DNA from 4 places in the Cellulosimicrobium sp. GQ32 genome. Region 2 is predicted to be linked to each of the others. Evidence: predicted binding sites of a transcription regulator. Region 2 holds the regulator's gene; each other region holds the start of a gene.

Region 1 (4,639 bases), on a different contig from region 2:
GTGCGCGGCCAGCGGCAGCGGCTCGTCCGGCGCCGCGAACACGAGGACGATCCGGCGCATGCGGCTCGGGTGGTTGCGGGGCGGCCCCCCCGCCGCGACGATCGCGTCCTCGCTCGCCTGCGTGTACTCGCGCAGCGCTCCCAGCGTCGCGTTGGCGAGCACGACCTCGGGGACCTCCCCCGGGCCGGCGAGCACGGTGCGCTCGGCGAGCCGCTCGAGCGCCGGCTCGACGAGGTCGGACCACCAGGCCGCGGGGTCGCCGCCTGCGGGGATCCGCAGGAGCCGGTCGCACGTGCGCTGGTCGTACGCGATCGCGGCGTCGACGACGTCGGACACGCGCGTGGGGCGCGGAGCCTCCCGCACGCCGACGGCGCGCGGCCCCGTCCCCCGCGCGGGTTCGCCGCCCGGCACCGCCCGCAGGAACGGGCGCGACGGTGGCGCGGGCTCGGGGGTCGCGTCGTCCGCGTCGAGGTCGTCGTCGAGGTCCGCGCCCCCCTCGGCCCCGTGCTCGTCGAACGAGACGGCACCGCGGTGCGCGTCGAGCTCGTCGTCGTCGGCCGCCAGCGCCGCGCGGGCCGCGTCGGCGGGCGCGACGCCGTCGAGCGTGAGGCGCCGCATGACGACCAGACGCGCGACGTCGTCGTCCGTGTAGCGCCGGTGGGAGCCTGCGCGGTGCTGGGAGGGCCCGAGGCCGTAGCGGCGGTCCCAGGTCCGCAGGGTCGCGGGCGCGACGCCGAGCCGGCGCGCGACGGCGGCGACGGCGAGGCCGGGGTTCGTGGACATGCTCGGTCGGGCTCCCTCGGGGTCGGGGGCGGACCGGACGGAGGTCATGGATCGATTCTGCCGACCGGTCACCGGTCTCGCCACCTCGTCCAGGTCACAGTCCTGCACCCTTCGCTTCAGCCTTGTGCAGCATTTGTTCACCACACGCGCAAACGCGCCATCGCGTCAACATCGCGCCAGCCCCTCCGCATGCCATGGATCGCTTCGACGCCGCGCGACCCACATCTGCGGGTTCGAACCGGTCGCGACCTGCCCGTTCACTTTTTCACCACAGGGGACTTGAACAACCTCTGCAACGCTTGTAGGTTGTTCGCCATGGCAGAGATCTCGAGGCTCCCCGGGCCCGTCATGGAGTTGTGGGAATGGCAGTACCAGGGCTCGTGCCGTGACGCGGACGACACGCTGTTCTTCCACCCCGAGGGCGAACGCGGCTCGACGCGCCGCCGTCGCGCGGAGGCCGCGAAGGCGATCTGCCACTCGTGCCCCGTCATGATGCAGTGCCGCGAGCAGTCGCTCCGTGTGCGCGAGCCGTACGGGGTGTGGGGCGGCCTGAGCGAGGACGAGCGGGCGGCGATCCTCGCCGGCGGCGCTCGCCGCACCGGCTGACCAGCCCTCCGCGGCACCACCAGCAGACCTGCACGGCACCGGTCCGACGTCGTACCGGGAGCACGTGCGCACGACCCGTGGGAACGGTGGGGCGACCAGCCACGGAACGCAGCAGGGCCCGCGACCGGACGGTCGCGGGCCCTGCTGCTGGAACGAGGTCGGCGTCAGCCGACCACCACGGCGAGGATGTCGCGCGCGGAGAGGACCAGGTAGTCCACGCCGCCGTACTTGACCTCGGTGCCGCCGTACTTGCTGTAGATGACCTTGTCGCCGACGGTCACGTCGAGCGGGACGCGGTTGCCGTTGTCGTCGACACGGCCCGGACCGACGGCCAGGACCTCGCCCTCCTGGGGCTTCTCCTTGGCGGTGTCCGGGATGACCAGGCCGGATGCGGTCGTGGTCTCGGCCTCGAGGGCCTTCACGACGATCCGGTCCTCGAGCGGCTTGATGGGGACCGACACGTCGGACCTCCCCTTTCGCGGTGAGAACTGCAACGGATGGGTCGAGCGCACCCGGCTGGCCGTCGTCGCGGGTGCCGGACAGCCTGGTCGCACGTGGTGCCGCCTCCGCGAGCGGTGGCGGCACGTCCTCAAATCTAGGTCGCCGTTAGCACTCGGTCAAGGCGAGTGCCAACGTCCGCCCCTCGGGACGATCCGGGTCCCGGCTGCGCGGGGTCCCCGTCCCCCGTGGAAGGATCGACGCCATGGACGCCGCCACGCTGACCAAGCTGCTCAGCCCCGAGGGCTGGGCGCTGCTCGGCGCGCTCCCGCCGTACGACGAGCAGCAGGCGCTCGTGCTCTCGGCGGGGCTGCGCGCGAAGGGCGTCGACCCGGACCTGGCCGCCGCGGCGCTCACGCAGTCGCGGCTGCGCGCGGCCGCCCGCGGCAAGCTCGGCGCGTTCGCCGACGGCATGCTCTTCACGCAGGCGGGACTGGAGCAGGCGAGCCGGCTCGTCGTCGCGGGCCTGCACGCGCGGCGGTACCAGGACGCGGGGATCCGGCGCGTCGCCGACCTCACGAGCGGGATCGGCGTCGACGCGCTCGCGTTCGCCGCCGCGGAGCTCGAGGTGCTCGCGACCGACGTCGACGAGCTCACCGCGGCGATCGCGACCGTGAACCTGCGCCACTTCCCCGAGGCCGAGGTGCGCCACGGCGACGGGCTCGCGCTCGACCTGGAGGGCGAGCGGGTCGAGGGCGTGTACGCCGACCCCGCCCGACGGACACGGGGCGGCAAGCGCGTGTTCGACCCGAAGGCCTACGCCCCGCCGCTCGACGCGGTGTGGGCGCTGCGCGAGCGCGTCCCCGCCGTGGGCATCAAGGTCGGTCCCGGGATCCCGCACGACGGCCTGCCCGAGGACGCCGAGACCGAGTGGGTCTCGGTCGACGGCGACGTGGTGGAGGCGGGTCTCTGGTTCGGCCCGCTCGCGCCCGAGGGACCGGGCCGCTCCGCGCTCGTCCTCACGACGTGGACCGGCTCGGACGGGACCGAGCGCACCACGACGCGGCGGGTCGCCCACCGTCCCGGCGACGAGGACGTCGTGCCCGACGTGGGCGGCGTCGGGCAGTACCTCTACGAGCCCGACGGCGCGGTCATCCGTGCGGGGCTCGTCGCCCACGCGGCCCGCGGGCTCGGCGGGCGGCTGCTCGACCGGACGATCGCGTACGTGACGACCGACTCCCCCGCACCCCTCGACGCGACCGGGCTCGCGGACGGCCTCGCGCGCGGGTACCGCGTGCTCGACACGATGCCGTTCGGCCTCAAGCGGCTGCGCTCCTACCTGCGCGAGCGCGGCGTGGGGCGCCTGACGATCAAGAAGCGCGGCACGGCCGTCACGCCCGAGCAGCTCCGACGCCAGCTCGCCCTCACGGGCGACCGGACCGCCACGATCGTCCTGACGCGTGTGGGCGGGTCCCAGCAGGTCCTCGTCGTCGAGCCGCTCGCCGTCCCCTCGACGGGCGCCCCGCAGAACGACGCCCAGGAGGGTCCGCGGTGAGCGTCCTGCCGCGGCGCACCGCGATCCCGTTCGCGCGGTCGGAGCGCTCGACCGTCGGGCTGGAGTGGGAGCTCGCGCTCGTCGACGCCGACTCGGGAGACCTGCGCCAGGTCGCGCAGACCGTGCTCGACGCCGTGCGGCCCGAGGGCGGTGGGGCGCACCCGTCGATCAAGCAGGAGCTGCTGCTCAACACGGTCGAGGTCGTGAGCGGCGTGTGCCGCACCGTCGGCGAGGCGGGTCGCGACCTCGAACGCTCGATCGAGGAACTCCGGGCCGTGACCGACCCGCTGCGCGTCGAGCTCATGAGCGCGGGCACGCACCCGTTCGCACGCTGGGCGCAGCAGAAGGTCACCGACAAGCAGCGCTACACCACGCTCATCGACCGCACGCAGTGGTGGGGGCGGCAGATGCTCATCTACGGCGTGCACGTGCACGTCGGCATCGAGGACCGCGCCAAGGTGCTGCCGATCCAGCGCGCGATGCTCACGACCTTCGCCCACCTGCAGTCGCTCTCGGCCAGCTCGCCGTTCTGGGGAGGCAAGGACACCGGGTACGCGTCGAACCGCGCGCTCATGTTCCAGCAGCTCCCCACGGCGGGGCTCCCGTTCCAGTTCGGCACGTGGGAGGAGCTCGAGGGCTACGTCGCGGACATGCTGCACACCGGCGTCATCGACGCGTTCGACGAGATCCGCTGGGACCTGCGGCCCGCCCCGCAGTTCGGCACGCTCGAGACCCGCATCTGCGACGGTGTCACGAACATCTCCGAGCTCCTCGCGCTCGCCGCGCTCACGCACTGCCTGGTCGAGCACTTCTCCACGCTGCTCGACGAGGGCCACGAGCTCCCGAGCATCCCGCCGTGGTTCGCGCAGGAGAACAAGTGGCGCTCCGCCCGCTACGGCATGGACGCGATCATCATCCTCGACCGCGAGGGCAACGAGGAGCTCGTGACCGACGCCGTGGGGCGCCTGCTCGTCGAGCTGGAGCCCGTCGCCGCGCGCCTCGGGTGCCTGGAGGAGCTCGACGGCGTGCGCACGATCGTGCGCCGCGGGGCCTCCTACCAGCGCCAGCGCGCCGTCGCGCGCCGCAACGGGGGCGAGCTGGACGCCGTCGTGCGCTCGCTCGTCGCGGAGATGCGGGCGGGCCGCCCGCTCTGACGGTCCGCCGGGGACGGTCAGTAGTCGCGCAGGACCACGCCGAGGTCGATGGCCCGGTCGGCGAGCCACGTCGGCGACCAGTCGTCGGTGTCGCACGGCGACG
Region 2 (4,639 bases):
TGGACCTCGATGTGCACGTTGAGGTCGCCACGGCCGCTGCCGTGCAGGTGCCCGACGCCCAGGTTCTTGAGCGTGACGATCTGGCCCGGCTGCGTGCCCGGGCGGAGGTCGATCTCCTGCGCGCCGTCGAGCGTCTCGAGCTCGAGGACCGTGCCGAGCGCGGCGGCGGTCATGGGTACCTGGAGCGTGCAGTGCAGGTCGTCACCGCGGCGCACGAACGTGTCGTGGTTGCGCTCGCGGATCTCGACGTAGAGGTCGCCCGCGGGGCCGCCGGCCGGGCCGACCTCGCCCTGCGCGGTGAGCTTGATGCGCGTGCCGGTGTCGACGCCCGCGGGGACGTTGACCGTGATGCTCCGGCGGCTGCGCACGCGACCCTCGCCGGAGCACTCGGCGCACGGCTCGGGGATGACGGTGCCGAAGCCCTGGCACGCGGCGCACGGGGCGCTCGTCATGACCTGGCCGAGGAACGAGCGTGCCACGCGCTGGACCGTGCCGCGCCCGTGGCAGACCTCGCACGTGCGCGGCGAGGTGCCCGGACGACAGCACGAGCCGCCGCACGTCCCGCACACGACCGCCGTGTCGACCTGGAGCTCGCGCTGCGCGCCGAACGTCGCCTCGGACAGGTCGATGTCGAGCCGCACGAGCGCGTCCTGGCCGCGCCGTGCGCGCGGGATGGGGCCCTGCTGCGCCTGCCCGCCGCCGAAGAACGTCTCGAAGATGTCCTGGAAGCCGAAGCCGCCGCCCATGGGGCCGCTGCCGCCGCCGGGCGCGCTCGGGTCGACGCCGAGGTCGTACTGCTGGCGCTTCTCGGGGTTGGAGAGCACCTCGTACGCACGCGCGACGTCCTTGAAGCGGTCGCCCGCCTCCTCGCCCGCGACGTCCGGGTGCAGCTCGCGCGCGAGCCTGCGGTACGCCTTCTTGATCTGGTCCTGGCTGGCGTCGCGCGCCACGCCCAGGATCTCGTAGTAGTCGCTCACACGTCACTCTCTGCTGGTGCGGGTCGTGAGGCCGGCACGGGGCCGGTCGTGAAGGGTCTGGTGAGGGTCGTGAGACCGGCACCGGGCCGGTCGTCGAGGGTGCCTGCCGCGTGCGGGGAGGCCGCGGCGGGGCTCACGTGCCGAGCACCCGTGACAGGTAGCGCGCGACGGCGCGCACCGCCGCGATGGTCCCGGGGTAGTCCATGCGGGTCGGCCCGATCGAGCCGACGAGGGCGACCGTGTCACCGTCGTTACCGTAGCCGGTCGTCACGACGGAGGTCTCGACGAGGCCCTCGAGCTGGGTCTCGTGCCCGATCCGCACGCTCACGCCGGACTCCGCGGCCATCTCCGTGAGCAGGCCGAGGAGGACCACCTGCTCCTCGAGCGCCTCGAGGACCGGGCGCAGCGCGTGCTCGAACCGCATGCCCGCGCGGGCGAGGTTCGCCGTGCCCGCGAGCACGAGGCGCTCCTCGCTCTCCTCCGCGAGCGTCTGGGCGACGAGGTCGCCCACGGCGCGCACGAGCGGGGCGTCGTCGGGGTGGAAGCTCTCCGTCACGGCGGCGAGCCCCGGCGCGAGGTCGGCGAGGCGCTTGCCCGCCGCGGCGGCGTTGAGCCGCGCGCGGACCTCGACGAGCGTGCCCTCGTCGGGCACGCTCGCGACCTCGAGCGTGCGCTGCTCGACGCGCCCCGTGTCCGTGATGATCACGACGAGCAGGCGCGACTCCCCGACCGGCACGAGCTCGAGGTGACGCAACCCGGACCGGCTCAGGGACGGGTACTGCACGACCGCGACCTGACCCGTGAGCTGCGCGAGCAGGCGGCCGGCGCGGGCGATGACGTCGTCGAGGTCGACCCCTTCGGAGAGGAAGGTCTCGATCGCGCGCTTCTCCGGCCCCGACAGCGGCTTGACGCCCGAGAGGCGGTCGACGAAGAGGCGGTAGCCCTTGTCCGTCGGGATGCGGCCCGCGGAGGTGTGCGGCTGCGCGATGAACCCGGCGTCCTCGAGGGCCGCCATGTCGTTGCGGATCGTCGCGGGCGAGACGCCGAGGCTGTGCCGCTCGGTGAGCACGCGCGACCCCACGGGCTCGCGCGTGAGGACGTAGTCCTCGACGATGGCCCGCAGGACCTCGAGCCGGCGCTCCTCGCTCACGTCCACCTCCCGCGTGCCGCACCGTCGCCGCCCCGGGCGGGCGCGCGGGGCGTCGGCACTCTCGACCTCCGAGTGCCAATCCTACGCGTCCGCGCGGCCCGTCCCGCGGTCCTCCGCTCGTCGCGAACGCAGGTCCACGAGCCCGACGACGAGCGCGAGCGCGACGAGCACGATCGTCACGAGCAGCGCGCGCCCCGTCGCGTGCGCCGCCGTGTCGCCGCTCGCCAGCCCGCCGTAGTACACGGACAGCACGACCGAGATCCCGACCGCGGACCCGATGCGCTGGCCGAGCTGGAGCATGCTCCCCGCGACGCCCGCGCGCCTCACCGGGACCTCGGACAGCGTGAGGGTCTGGTTCGGCGCGATGACCGTGCCGCTGCCCGCCCCCGCGACCAGCAGCGCGCCCGCGAGCGCCGGCCCGACGGCTCCCGGGTCGTCCCCGAGCAGCCGCACGACGGCGTCGGCCGCGACCACCCCGACGAGGACGAGCAGCACGCCGCCCACGACGAGCTGACGGCCCCAGCGCGCGACCCACCGGCCCGAGAACCAGGCGGAGACCCCGGACGCGACCGCGAACGGCGTCCCGACGAGCCCCGCCTGGAGCGGCGTGTACCCGAGCTCGTCCTGGAGGTAGAGCGTGACGACGAGGAAGATGCCCGTGAAGCCCGCGAAGTAGGCGAGCCCGAGCAGCGCCCCGTTGCGGAACGACCCGAGCCCGACCACCTGCGGGTCGAGCACCGCCTCGCCCGTGCGGCGCTGGTAGCGCCGCTCCCAGGCGACGGCCGCGACCCCCGCCACGGCGGCCGCGGCCAGCCACCACCAGCGCGACGCGTCGTCGCCCTGTCCCGTGGTCGTGACGAACGGCATCATGACGCCGAGCGTCGCAGCGCCCAGGAGCGCCAGCCCGACGAGGTCGAGGCGGCGCGGGCCCCGCCCGGTCCGCGCGTCGGCGGGCGGTGGCCCGGGCACGAGCCGCCACGCGAACGGCAGCAGGACGGCGACGACCGGGAGGTTCACGAGGAACACCCAGCGCCAGCCGGCCGCGGAGCCGGCCGCCGCGATGATGAGGCCGCCGAGCAGCGGGCCGAGCGCCGTCGAGACGCCGATCGTCGCGCCGAACATGCCGAACGCCCGGCCGCGCTCGAACCCGGAGAACTGCTGCTGGATGAGCCCGACGACCTGCGGGTTGAGGATCCCCGCGCTCACGCCCTGGAGCAGCCGCGCGACGCCCAGCCACGTGTCGGTCGGCGCGAGCCCGCACGCGAGGCTCATGAGCGCGAAGCCCACCAGGCCCGCGATGAACAGGGAGCGCCGGGCGCCCGCGTCCCCGAGGCGGCCGGCGGGCACCAGGGCGAGCCCGAACGCGAGCGTGTAGCCCGCGACGACGAGCTGGAGCTCCGTGGGGCCCGCGTCGAGCGACGACTCGATCGACGGCAGGGCGACGTTGACGATCGAGACGTCGAGCGTCGTGACGAAGCCCACCGCGAGGCAGACGGGCAGCACGCGCCAGCGGTTCGGGTCCGGTTCGGCGCGCTGCGGGCTCACCGCTCCGTGGTACCACCCCGGCCCGGCACCGCGCGCGCCGGGAGCCGCACCCGGGGCCGGGTGCCGAGACGGGCCCGAGCGTCCGAGACCGGCCCTCGGAAGGTCGATGTCGCGACGCACGGCCCGATCTCGGCGGGGCGCGTCCGGCGCTGACCTAGGGTGACGGCGTGTCCTTCGACCGATACGGCTCCGACGTCCTCGGCGGCACGCCCGCCCCCGCCCACCACCGCGCACGACCGGTGTCCCGACCGCAGCCCGCCGAGCGCGGGCTCGTGGTCGAGGAGGTGCAGACCGGGTGGGTCGGCGCCGTCGTCCGCGTCGAGAAGTCGGGCGGCATGCACGTCGTCGTGCTCGAGGACCGCGCGCGCCGCACGCGGACGTTCCCGCTCGGGCCCGGGTTCTGGGTCGACGGCGAGCCGGTCGAGCTCACCGCGCCCGTCACCTCCCGCGCTCCCGCGGCCCCCGCGCGCACCGCGTCCGGCTCGCGGGCCGTCGTCGGGCAGCGGGCGCGCGTGGCCCGCGGCAGCCGCATCTGGGTCGAGGGCAAGCACGACGCCGAGCTCGTCGAGAAGGTGTGGGGCGACGACCTGCGCGTCGAGGGCGTCGTCGTCGAGCCGCTCCACGGCGTCGACGACCTCGCGGCGGCGCTCGCGGACTTCGGACCGACGCCGCAGCGCCGGGTGGGCGTGCTCGTGGACCACCTCGTCCCCGGGAGCAAGGAGCGGCGGATCGCCGACGAGGCCCTTCGCCGCTCCCCCGCGGGCACCGTGCTCGTGCTCGGGCACCCGTACGTCGACGTGTGGCAGGCGGTGAAGCCCGCGCGCGTCGGACTCGAGCGCTGGCCCGTGATCGAGCGGGGCACGGAGTGGAAGCGCGGCATCCTGCGCGAGCTGGGCTGGCCGGCGGAGTCCGCCGAGGACGTCGGCCGCGCGTGGCAGCGCATCCTCGGCACCGTCCGCACGTACGC
Region 3 (4,639 bases), on a different contig from region 2:
CCGATCGGCGCCGCGTCGACCCCTGCCACGTCCGCCCCGAGCGGCGCGACGGACACGCCGGGCGGCGCCCCGGCCGCGGCCGCGACGACCCAGCCCGTCCCGTGCCCGAACTGCGGGTCCCCCGCCCCCGGCGGCGCGCTGTTCTGCGAGAACTGCGGCTACGACTTCACGACGGGCGCCCTGCCCGACCCGGTCGACCCGCCGTCCGCGCTCTCGCTCGACCCGCCGTCGCGGCCCACGCCGCCCGCGCCCCCCGTCTCGGGCACGCCCGTCTCGGCCACGCCGCCCCCGCTCCCGGCCTCGGCCGCGACCCCGGCGCCGTCGTCGACCCCGCTGCCCGCCGCGGCCACGCCCACCGCACCCGAGGCGGGTGCCGCGGGCGAGCCGGCCGCTCCGGGCGAGCCCGCGTCGTCGGGCACCCACCTGCCGACACCTCCGGTCCCCGGCCCGGACCAGTGGGTCGTGGAGATCTGGATCGACCCCGACTGGTACACGGCGCAGCAGCCCGAGGACCCGATGCCTTCGGCGGGCCTGCCGGGCCTCGTCGTGCTGCGCGAGCGCAGCGTGCTCGTCGGGCGTCCGTCGGTGTCGCGGGGCATCCACCCGCAGGTCGACTGCGGCGCCGACACCGGCGTCTCGCGCCGGCACTGCCAGCTCAGCACGGACGGTCAGCGGTGGTGGGTCGAGGACCTCCAGTCGTCGAACGGGACCTACGTGAGCCCGGCGGGCGAACCGCTGCCGACGGACCCGGTCCCCGCCGGGCAGCGACGCGAGCTGTCCGACGGGGACCGGATCTACCTGGGCGCCTGGACGCGGCTCGTCGTCCGCAAGGCGCTCCCGGGCGAGGTCTGAGCCGGGCTCAGCCCTCGCTCGCCCGGGGCTCGGCCTCGGCCGTGATCTGCGTCGCCGCACCCCCGCCCGCGCGGTGCGCGACCTCGATCCGGCGAGGCCGGGCCTCCTCCGCGACGGGGATGGTCAACGACAGCACCCCGTCCTCGTACGACGCCGAGATCTTGTCGAGCGCGAGCCCGCGCCCCACCGTGAGCTGGCGCGCGTAGGTCCCCGAGGGCCGTTCGCGCGCGAGCCACTGGACGTCGGGGTCGGTCCGCGGGCTGCGCTCGGCGCGGATCGTCAGAGTGCGGTCCTCGACGGACACGTCGATCGTCCCCGGGTCGACGCCCGGGAGGTCCATCGTCAGGACGTAGTGGTCCCCCGCCCGGAACAGGTCGAGCGGCATGCCGCCCGACGCCGACGCGGCGGTCGCGCGCGCCCCGGACGCGAGCTGGCCGACCAGCCGGTCCATCGCGTCGAAGGTGGTCGTGAACGGATCGGTCATCGCAGCCACACCTCTCACCTCCCTCGTCGTCGGTCCCGGACCGTCCGGGACCGGTCGGTGCTCCCGCGAGGTAGGCACCTCACGGGCGGCTACACGACTGTTCTAGCACTCTCCCCCGCAGAGTGCCAAGAGGTCGTCGCGGACCGTTCCCGGGTCCGACGGAGCGCGGTTGTCGACGTCCTCCGGATCGACTTCCTGTCGGCGCGATCCTGTTGGGGGAACCCTCCAACCGGTTGTGCGATTCATGCACGCGGCGCCCCCGTGGTCGTCCGTGCCCCCGTCGTCGCGCGGCGCCCCGAGTCGGGAGAGTGGACGTGGCCACGACGGGTCGAGCACCGACCCGCCACGACGACGCAGGGAGCGCCATGACCGACGCCTCGACCGGGACGACCTCCGAGACGCCCCGGACCACCACGACGACCCCGGTCCCGCCGGCAGGGACCCGCGGACCGCTCGCCCTCGACGCAGGGGACGCGGCGCGCGTCGCGACGTTCGCGGCGCTGATCGCGGCGCTGGGCATGCCCGGCTCGGTCGCGCTGTTCGGGAACGCCGTCCCGATCACCCTCCAGACGCTCGGCGTCATGCTCGCCGGCACGATCCTCGGTGCGTGGCGCGGCGCGCTCGCCGTCGCGACGTTCCTCGCGCTCGCGGTGGCGGGACTCCCGGTCCTCGCGGGCGGACGCGGCGGCCTCGGGGCGTTCGTCGGCCCGTCCGCCGGCTACCTGGTCGGGTTCCTCGTGGGGGCGGCGGTCGTGGGCCGGCTCGTCGACCGGCTGCGCCGGGTGACGTTCGTCGGCGTGCTCGTCGCGTGCCTCGTCGGCGGGGTCGCGGTGGTCTACGCGCTCGGCGTGCCGGTCCAGTCGCTCGTCACAGGGGTGCCGCTCGCCACCACCGCGCAGCTCTCTCTCGCGTTCGTGCCCGGCGACGTCCTCAAGGCGCTGGCCGCCGCGGCGATCACCGTCGGCGTCGTGCGGGCCTACCCGGCCGCGCGACGGTCGGGCCGCCCCACAGGCCGCCCCGCGGCCACCGACCCCCTCTCCTCCTGACACCTGCGAGAGTGTCCGCGTGCCCGTCGCCCACCAGGTCCTGACGCACGCCGCCGACCCGGCGGTGCGCGACCGTCCCGCCCTGCGCACCCCCGAGCGGTCACGCACCTACGCCGCGCTCGCCGCGGACGTGCGTGCGGGCGCGACGCACCTCACCGCGACGGGCACGCGTCCCGGCGACCTCGTCGCCGTGTCCCTGCCCGACCCGCTGGACCTGCTGACGGCGGTCCTCGCCACCGACCACGCCGGCGCGACGCCGCTGGTGTGCGACGCGGCGTGGCCGCGCGCGCACCGCGCGGAGGTGCTGCGCACGCTGGCCCCCCGCACGTTCGTCGAGGTGCCGCTGCCGCGCGGGACCGGCGCCGGCCCCGACCTCGTGCCGGGGCTCGCCCAGCAGGGGGGTGCGAGCCCTGGCACGGGCCACGCGCCCGCCCCGGACGACCTCGCGTGGGCGGGCTTCTCGTCGGGCAGCACGGGCCGCCCGCGTGCGGTCGTGCGCACCCGAGCGTCGTGGGTGGGGTCGTTCGACGACGTCACGCGGCTCCTCCGCCTCCGCCCCACCGACACCGTGCTCGTCCCGGGGCCGCTCGCGTCGTCCCTCTACTGCTTCGCGGCCGTGCACACGCTCGCCGTCGGGGCGTGCGCTTACCTCACGCGCACCCCGGCGGCCACGACCTCCGCGCTCGCGAGCAGCGACGTCGTGCACCTCGTGCCCCAGGTCCTCGACGACGTGCTCGACGCCGTCGCGGCGGGAGCGCCGTCGCGGCTACGGCACGCGGTCGTCGGCGGCGCGTCGCTCGCCCCGGGGGCGCGGTCTCGCGCCGCGGCTCTGGGCATCGACGTGCTCGCGTACTACGGCGCGGTCGAGCTGTCGTTCGTCGCCTACGACCCGGACGGGTCGGGGCTGCGCGCGTTCCCCGGGGTCGACCTGGCCGTGCGGCCGCTGCCCGCGGCGAGCGTCGGTGAGGTCTGGGTCCGCTCGCCCTGGGTCTCGCGCGGGTACCTCGCGCGTGCCACGGGGCCGCTGCGCCGCGACGGCGCGTGGAGCACCGTCGGCGATCTCGCGGACCCCCTGCCCGAGCCCGCGCCGGGTGCCGCGCCCGCGTCGGCGCCCGGCGGGGAAGCCCCTGCCAGGCTCGTGCTGCGCGGCCGCGGGGACGGGGCGATCCTCACCGGCGGGTCGACCGTCGTGCCCGAGGACGTCGAGGTCGTGCTGCGTGCCGTGCCGGGCGTCCGGGACGTCGTCGTGCTCGGGACCGCGCACCGTCGCCTCGGCGCGGTCGTGAGCGCCGTCGTGGAGTGCGACGACCGGCCGGGGCTGCGCGCCCACCTGGAGCGGGTCGCGCGCGCGGCGCTCGCCCCGGCGCAGCGGCCGCGGCGCTGGTACGGCACGCGCGCGCTGCCCCGGACGCCGTCGGGCAAGGCCGCGCGCGGCGCCGTGAGCGAGGCCTTGGGGGGCACCGACCCCGCGCGGTCGGGCCTGGAGCCGCTGCGATGAGCGCGGACCGAGGTGCGCCGGACGACGCGCCCGTCGTGGTCGCGGCGCGCCGCACGTGGGTCGGGACGGCCGGGCACGGGCACCGGTCGCTGTCCGAGGTCGACCTCGCGGCCGGGGCGCTCGGCGCGACGCTCGGCGACGTGCGCGCGCTGGGGGTCGAGGACGACGTCGCGGACGTCGTCCTGGGATGCTGCACCGGGCCGGGCGGGAACGTCGCGCGCGTCGCGGCCCTCGCCGCAGGCCTGGGCGCCACCGTCCCGGGCCTCACCGTCGACCGCCAGTGCGCCTCCGGCCTCGCGGCGGTGCTCCTCGCCGCGCAGCAGGTCCGCGCGGGCGAGGCCGGCCTGGTCCTCGCGGGCGGGACCGAGAGCGCGTCGCGCGCCCCCGCCCGCTCGCACCGCACGGCGTGGGGCGACGTCGCGTACGCGCGCGCCGCGTTCGCGCCGACACCGTGGGCCGACCCCGGCATGGGCGCGGCCGCCGACGAGCTCGCGCGCCGCCGCGGCGTGACCCGGGAGCGCCAGGAGGCGTACGCGCTGCGTAGCCACGCGCGCACCCTGGCGGCGCACGCGGGCGGGCGGTTCGCGGCCGAGACCGTCCGGGTCGGCGCGCCGGGGAGGTCGCTCGCGCGCGACGAGCGGGCGCGGCGCCTCGACGCCGGGGTGCTCGCCCGGCTGTCCCCCGCGTTCACGCCCGGCGGCACCGTCACCGCGGCCACCGCGAGCCCGGTGAGCGACGGCGCGGCGACCGTCGCGGTCG
Region 4 (4,639 bases), on a different contig from region 2:
GAGATCGCGACCATGCGTCAGTCCTCCTCGGGGGTGGTCGTGCCCGACGACGACAGGTCGCCCGGGGCCGTCGTCCTGCCCGGGCCCGCGGGCACCTCGGGCGGCGTCGACACGCGGTCCAGCGCGCCGCCGTCGGGCTTGCCGCGCTGGAGCCCGGGGACGCGGCGTCGGCCCCGGAGGGCGACGGCCTCGACCTGCGCCGACGCGCCGGGCTCGAAGCGACGCGACGTGCCGGACGGGACGTCGAGCCGGAAGCCGTGCGCGGCGTCCCGGTCGAACGAGAGCGCGGCGTTGGCGTCGGGGAGGTGCAGGTGGGAGCCGATCTGGACCGGGCGGTCTCCGGTGTTCGTCACGACCAGCGTGACGCGCTCGTCGTCGGTGCGGTCGGCGTTGAGGACGACGGGGACGTCCTCGGTGCCGCGCTTGAGCCGGATCGCTCCGGGTCCGCTCGTGCTGATGCCTGCCATGGGTCGCCTCGTTCTCGCTGCGTCTCGTGCGTGCGCCGGACCGGGCCGGCTCAGGCGATCGGCTGGTGGATGGTGACGAGCTTTCGCCCGTCGGGGAACGTCGCCTCGACCTGGACGTCGGGCAGCATCTCCGCGACCCCGTCCATGACCTCGTCGCGGCCGAGCACCTCGCGACCGGAGACCATGAGCTCCTCGACGCCCGCCCCCTCTCGAGCGCGCTCGATCACCCACGTGGTGAGCAGGGCGACCGTCTCGGGGTAGTTGAGCAGCACGCCGCGCTCGCGCCGGTCGCGCGCGACCATGCCCGCGACGGCGAGCAGCAGCTTCTCGGTGTCCGCGGGTGTCAGGTGCATGGCGGCGATCCTGCCGCGTGTTCGTTTCCGGCGTGTATACACCGCGTTATACGTCCGTGTACCGGGACTCCCCGGGCACGACGAAGGCCGCCGACCGGGAGAACCCGACCGACGGCCTTCGATGTCCTGCGACCTCCCGGACCAGTCCGGGAGAGGGTCAGGCGTGGATCAGAAGTCCATGCCGCCCATGCCACCGTCGCCACCGGGGACGGCCGGAGCCTTCTCCGGCTTGTCGGCGACGACGGCCTCGGTCGTGAGGAAGAGCGCCGCGATGGAGGCGGCGTTCTGCAGCGCGGAGCGCGTGACCTTGACCGGGTCGTTCACGCCGGCGGCGAGGAGGTCCTCGTACACACCGGTCGCGGCGTTGAGGCCCTGGCCGGACGGGAGGTTGCGCACCTTCTCCGCGACGACGCCACCCTCGAGGCCCGCGTTGACGGCGATCTGCTTGAGCGGGGCGTCGATCGCGGCGCGCACGATCTGCGCACCGGTCGCCTCGTCACCCTCGAGCTCGAGCTTCTCGAACGCCACGGCACCGGCCTGGATGAGCGCGACGCCACCACCGGCGACGATGCCCTCCTCGACGGCCGCCTTCGCGTTGCGGACGGCGTCCTCGATGCGGTGCTTGCGCTCCTTGAGCTCGACCTCCGTCGCGGCACCCGCCTTGATGACGGCCACGCCGCCGGCGAGCTTCGCGAGGCGCTCCTGGAGCTTCTCGCGGTCGTAGTCGGAGTCCGACTTCTCGATCTCGCCACGGATCTGGTTGACGCGACCCTGGATCAGGTCGGCGTCGCCCGCACCCTCGACGATCGTGGTCTCGTCCTTGGTGACGACGACCTTGCGCGCCTGGCCGAGCAGGTCCAGCGTCGCGTTCTCGAGCTTGAGGCCCACCGTCTCGGTGATGACCTGGCCGCCGGTGAGGATCGCGATGTCCTGGAGCATGGCCTTGCGGCGGTCGCCGAAGCCCGGAGCCTTGACGGCGACGGACTTGAACGTGCCACGGATCTTGTTGAGCACCAGGGTCGCGAGCGCCTCGCCCTCGACGTCCTCGGCGATGATGAGGAGCGAGCGGCCGGCCTTCATGACCTGGTCGAGGACCGGGAGCAGGTCCTTCACGTTCGAGATCTTGGACTCGACGATGAGGACGTACGGGTCCTCGAGCACGGCCTCCTGGCGCTCGGGGTCCGTCTCGAAGTAGCGCGCGAGGAAGCCCTTGTCGAAGCGCATGCCCTCGGTGAGCTCGAGCTCGAGGCCGAACGTGTTCGACTCCTCGACCGTGATGACGCCCTCCTTGCCCACCTTGTCGAGGGCCTCGGCGATGAGCTCGCCGATCGCGGGGTCGCCGGCGGAGATGGCGGCCGTGGCGGCGATCTCCTCCTTGGTCTCGATCTCCTTGGCGGCGTTGAGCAGCTGCTCGGTCACCGCGTCGACGGCCTTCTCGATGCCGCGCTTGACGGCGATCGGGTTGGCGCCGGCCGCGACGACGCGCAGGCCCTCGCGCACGAGCGCCTGGGCGAGCACGGTCGCGGTGGTGGTGCCGTCACCCGCGACGTCGTCGGTCTTCTTGGCGACCTCCTTGACGAGCTCCGCACCGATCTTCTCGTACGGGTCCTCGAGCTCGATCTCCTTGGCGATGGAGACGCCGTCGTTCGTGATGGTCGGCGCGCCCCACTTCTTGTCGAGCACGACGTTGCGGCCCTTGGGGCCGAGGGTGACCTTGACGGTGTCGGCGAGGGCGTTGAGCCCGCGCTCCATGCTCCGACGAGCCTCCTCGTCGAAGGCGATGATCTTGGCCATGGGGAATGATCCTCCGCTGGTGGCGTATGGCGGTCGGCCGGCGCCCGCGACGGACGGCCCGCGACGGGCGGCGTTCATGTCACGCCGCCGGGGCGGGCCTCACCTGTCGACCTGGTGTGGTGCGCCGCACCCGCGGTGAGCGGCTGCCTGCGCTGGTCACTTCTGTCACTCTCATGACGAGAGTGCTAACGCCATTATTGGCACTCGCAGGGGGCGAGTGCAAGACAGCCCGCCACGGCCCTCCCCCGTATCGCGACGGGCGAAACCCGCCGTGCCTCGCGATCCCCCTAGGATGCGCGGTGTGATCCGCGCAACACCGTCGTGGCGCCTCGCAGCAGCCCTGGCCGGCTGCGTGCTGGTCCCTGCCCTCGGCCTCACCGCCGCGACCGCCGTCGCCGCCCCCACGGGCGAGCACATCGACCTGTACCAGGACGGCGTGGCCGTCACGACCGCACCCGGCGGCGGCACCGCGCTCCTGCGCCTCGCCCCCGGTGCCGGGGCGACCTACCTCCCCGGCAGCCGCGTGCTCGACCCGACGACCCTCGACCCGGTCGCGCTCGCCGCGGGCGTCGACCCCGCGGACGGCGAGGCGAACCGGCTCGCGCAGGTCGCGGGTGCCCGGCTCGACGCGTCGGCGCTCCTCGACCCCGCACGGGCGCAGGACGCCGCCGCCGCGGCGCGCGCGTGGCTCGCGTCCGGCGTCGTCCCCGGGGTGGACGGCCCGTTCGCCGCGCTCGGCGAGGCCGCGCTCCTCGACCTGCGCGCCCTCACCCTCGACGACGGCGCCGCGCTCGCCGCCGCCTCTCCCAAGTGGCGCTACGTGTGGCCGCGCGACGCGTCGTTCACCGCCGCGGCGTTCGCGCGCACCGGGCACGTCGACGACGCACGGGACGTCCTCGGCTTCCTCGCCCGCGTCCAGGAGGACGACGGGTCGTTCCACGCCCGCTACCTGCCCGACGGCTCGGGCGTGCCCGACGACCGCGGCCTCCAGTCCGACGGCGTCGGCTGGGTCCTGTGGGCGGCCGACGTCGTGCTCGAGGAGACGCCTGCCGCCGAGCGGCGCGAGGTCGCCGCGGAGCTGCGGCCCCTCGTCGACGCCGCGACCGACCACGCGCTCTCGCTCGTCGACGGCGAGGACCCGCTGCCCCCGCCGTCGAGCGACTACTGGGAGGTCGAGCCGACCGCGCTCACCCTCGGGACCGCCGGGCCCCTGCTCGCCGGGCTCGAGGCCGCGGCGGACGTCTACGCCGCCGCAGGCGACACGGTCCGGGCCACCGACGCGACGCTCGGCGCCGCACGGCTGCGCATGGCCGTCGAGCGGTCGTTCGGGTCGCAGGGCTACCCGCGCCACGTCACCGGCGGCGCGCGCGACGCGTCCACCGCGTTCGTCCTGCCCCCGTTCCAGCCCGAGCCGCTCGCGGGCGCGGACGTCGCGTGGCGCGCGTCCGTCACCGAGATGCTGCGCCCCGCCGGAGGGCTCGCTCCCGGGGCGGGCTGGCGCGAGGACGGCATCTCCTGGACTCCGCAGACGACGCTCTACGCGCTCACCGCCGCGTCGTCGTCCGAGCCCGAGGACGTCGCGGACGCCGAGGAGTGGCTGCGGTGGGTCGACGACCACCGCACCGCGTCGGGCGCGATCCCGGAGAAGGTCCTCGCGGACGGGTCGCCGGCCGCCGTCGCACCGCTGTCGTGGAGCTCTGCGCTCGTCGTGCTCGCGCTCGTCGAGCTCGACACGACCACCGCCACCCCGGCGAGGTAGAGGCGTGGTCAGGCGAGGTAGAGGCGTGGTCAGGCGAGGTAGAGGCGTGGTCGCCCGCGGTCGAGGCGTGGTCGCGCACCGCGAGCGCTACCTGGCGCCCACACCCGACGTCGGCGCCAGATCGGGCTCCGCGCGGACGTCGAACTCCCGGCGCAGCACGCGCCGCGCGGCGTACCAGCCGCCGAGCCCGTGCACGCCCGGCCCGGGCGGCGTGGAGGCCGAGCACAGGTACACGCCCTCGAGCCCGACGGCGTACGGGTCGAGCC

What was found. Region 2 encodes HrcA, which represses chaperone genes, less so after heat shock. Its sites were predicted from a motif close to TTNGCACTCGNNNNNNNCGAGTGCNAA; they were not measured.
Region 1: groES (co-chaperone GroES) is a predicted target of HrcA. The motif match lies at 1,996-2,022, and genes of this name have one in related genera.
Region 3: AC6CH9_RS18615 (Hsp20/alpha crystallin family protein) is a predicted target of HrcA. The motif match lies at 1,439-1,465, and genes of this name have one in related genera.
Region 4: groL (chaperonin GroEL) is a predicted target of HrcA. The motif match lies at 2,777-2,803, and genes of this name have one in related genera.

The regions. Positions count from the first base shown of each region.
Region 1 is NZ_JCAXEP010000003.1:345,549-350,187, forward strand. It holds gene AC6CH9_RS07600 (MerR family transcriptional regulator) at 1-831, opposite strand, end outside; gene AC6CH9_RS07605 (WhiB family transcriptional regulator) at 1,099-1,389, shown strand; gene groES (co-chaperone GroES) at 1,554-1,850, opposite strand; gene AC6CH9_RS07615 (THUMP-like domain-containing protein) at 2,093-3,382, shown strand; gene AC6CH9_RS07620 (glutamate--cysteine ligase) at 3,388-4,536, shown strand; gene AC6CH9_RS07625 (hypothetical protein) at 4,554-4,639, opposite strand, start outside.
Region 2 is NZ_JCAXEP010000008.1:122,585-127,223, forward strand. It holds gene dnaJ (molecular chaperone DnaJ) at 1-977, opposite strand, end outside; gene hrcA (heat-inducible transcriptional repressor HrcA) at 1,111-2,127, opposite strand; gene AC6CH9_RS14305 (MFS transporter) at 2,209-3,672, opposite strand; gene AC6CH9_RS14310 (DUF3097 domain-containing protein) at 3,840-4,639, shown strand, end outside.
Region 3 is NZ_JCAXEP010000014.1:41,757-46,395, reverse strand. It holds gene AC6CH9_RS18620 (double zinc ribbon and FHA domain-containing protein) at 1-852, shown strand, start outside; gene AC6CH9_RS18615 (Hsp20/alpha crystallin family protein) at 860-1,345, opposite strand; gene AC6CH9_RS18610 (biotin transporter BioY) at 1,702-2,382, shown strand; gene AC6CH9_RS18605 (class I adenylate-forming enzyme family protein) at 2,402-3,880, shown strand; gene AC6CH9_RS18600 (thiolase family protein) at 3,877-4,639, shown strand, end outside.
Region 4 is NZ_JCAXEP010000015.1:29,654-34,292, forward strand. It holds gene AC6CH9_RS18995 (urease subunit alpha) at 1-14, opposite strand, end outside; gene ureB (urease subunit beta) at 18-467, opposite strand; gene AC6CH9_RS19005 (urease subunit gamma) at 518-820, opposite strand; gene groL (chaperonin GroEL) at 989-2,614, opposite strand; gene AC6CH9_RS19015 (glycoside hydrolase family 15) at 2,907-4,373, shown strand; gene AC6CH9_RS19020 (phytoene desaturase family protein) at 4,461-4,639, opposite strand, start outside.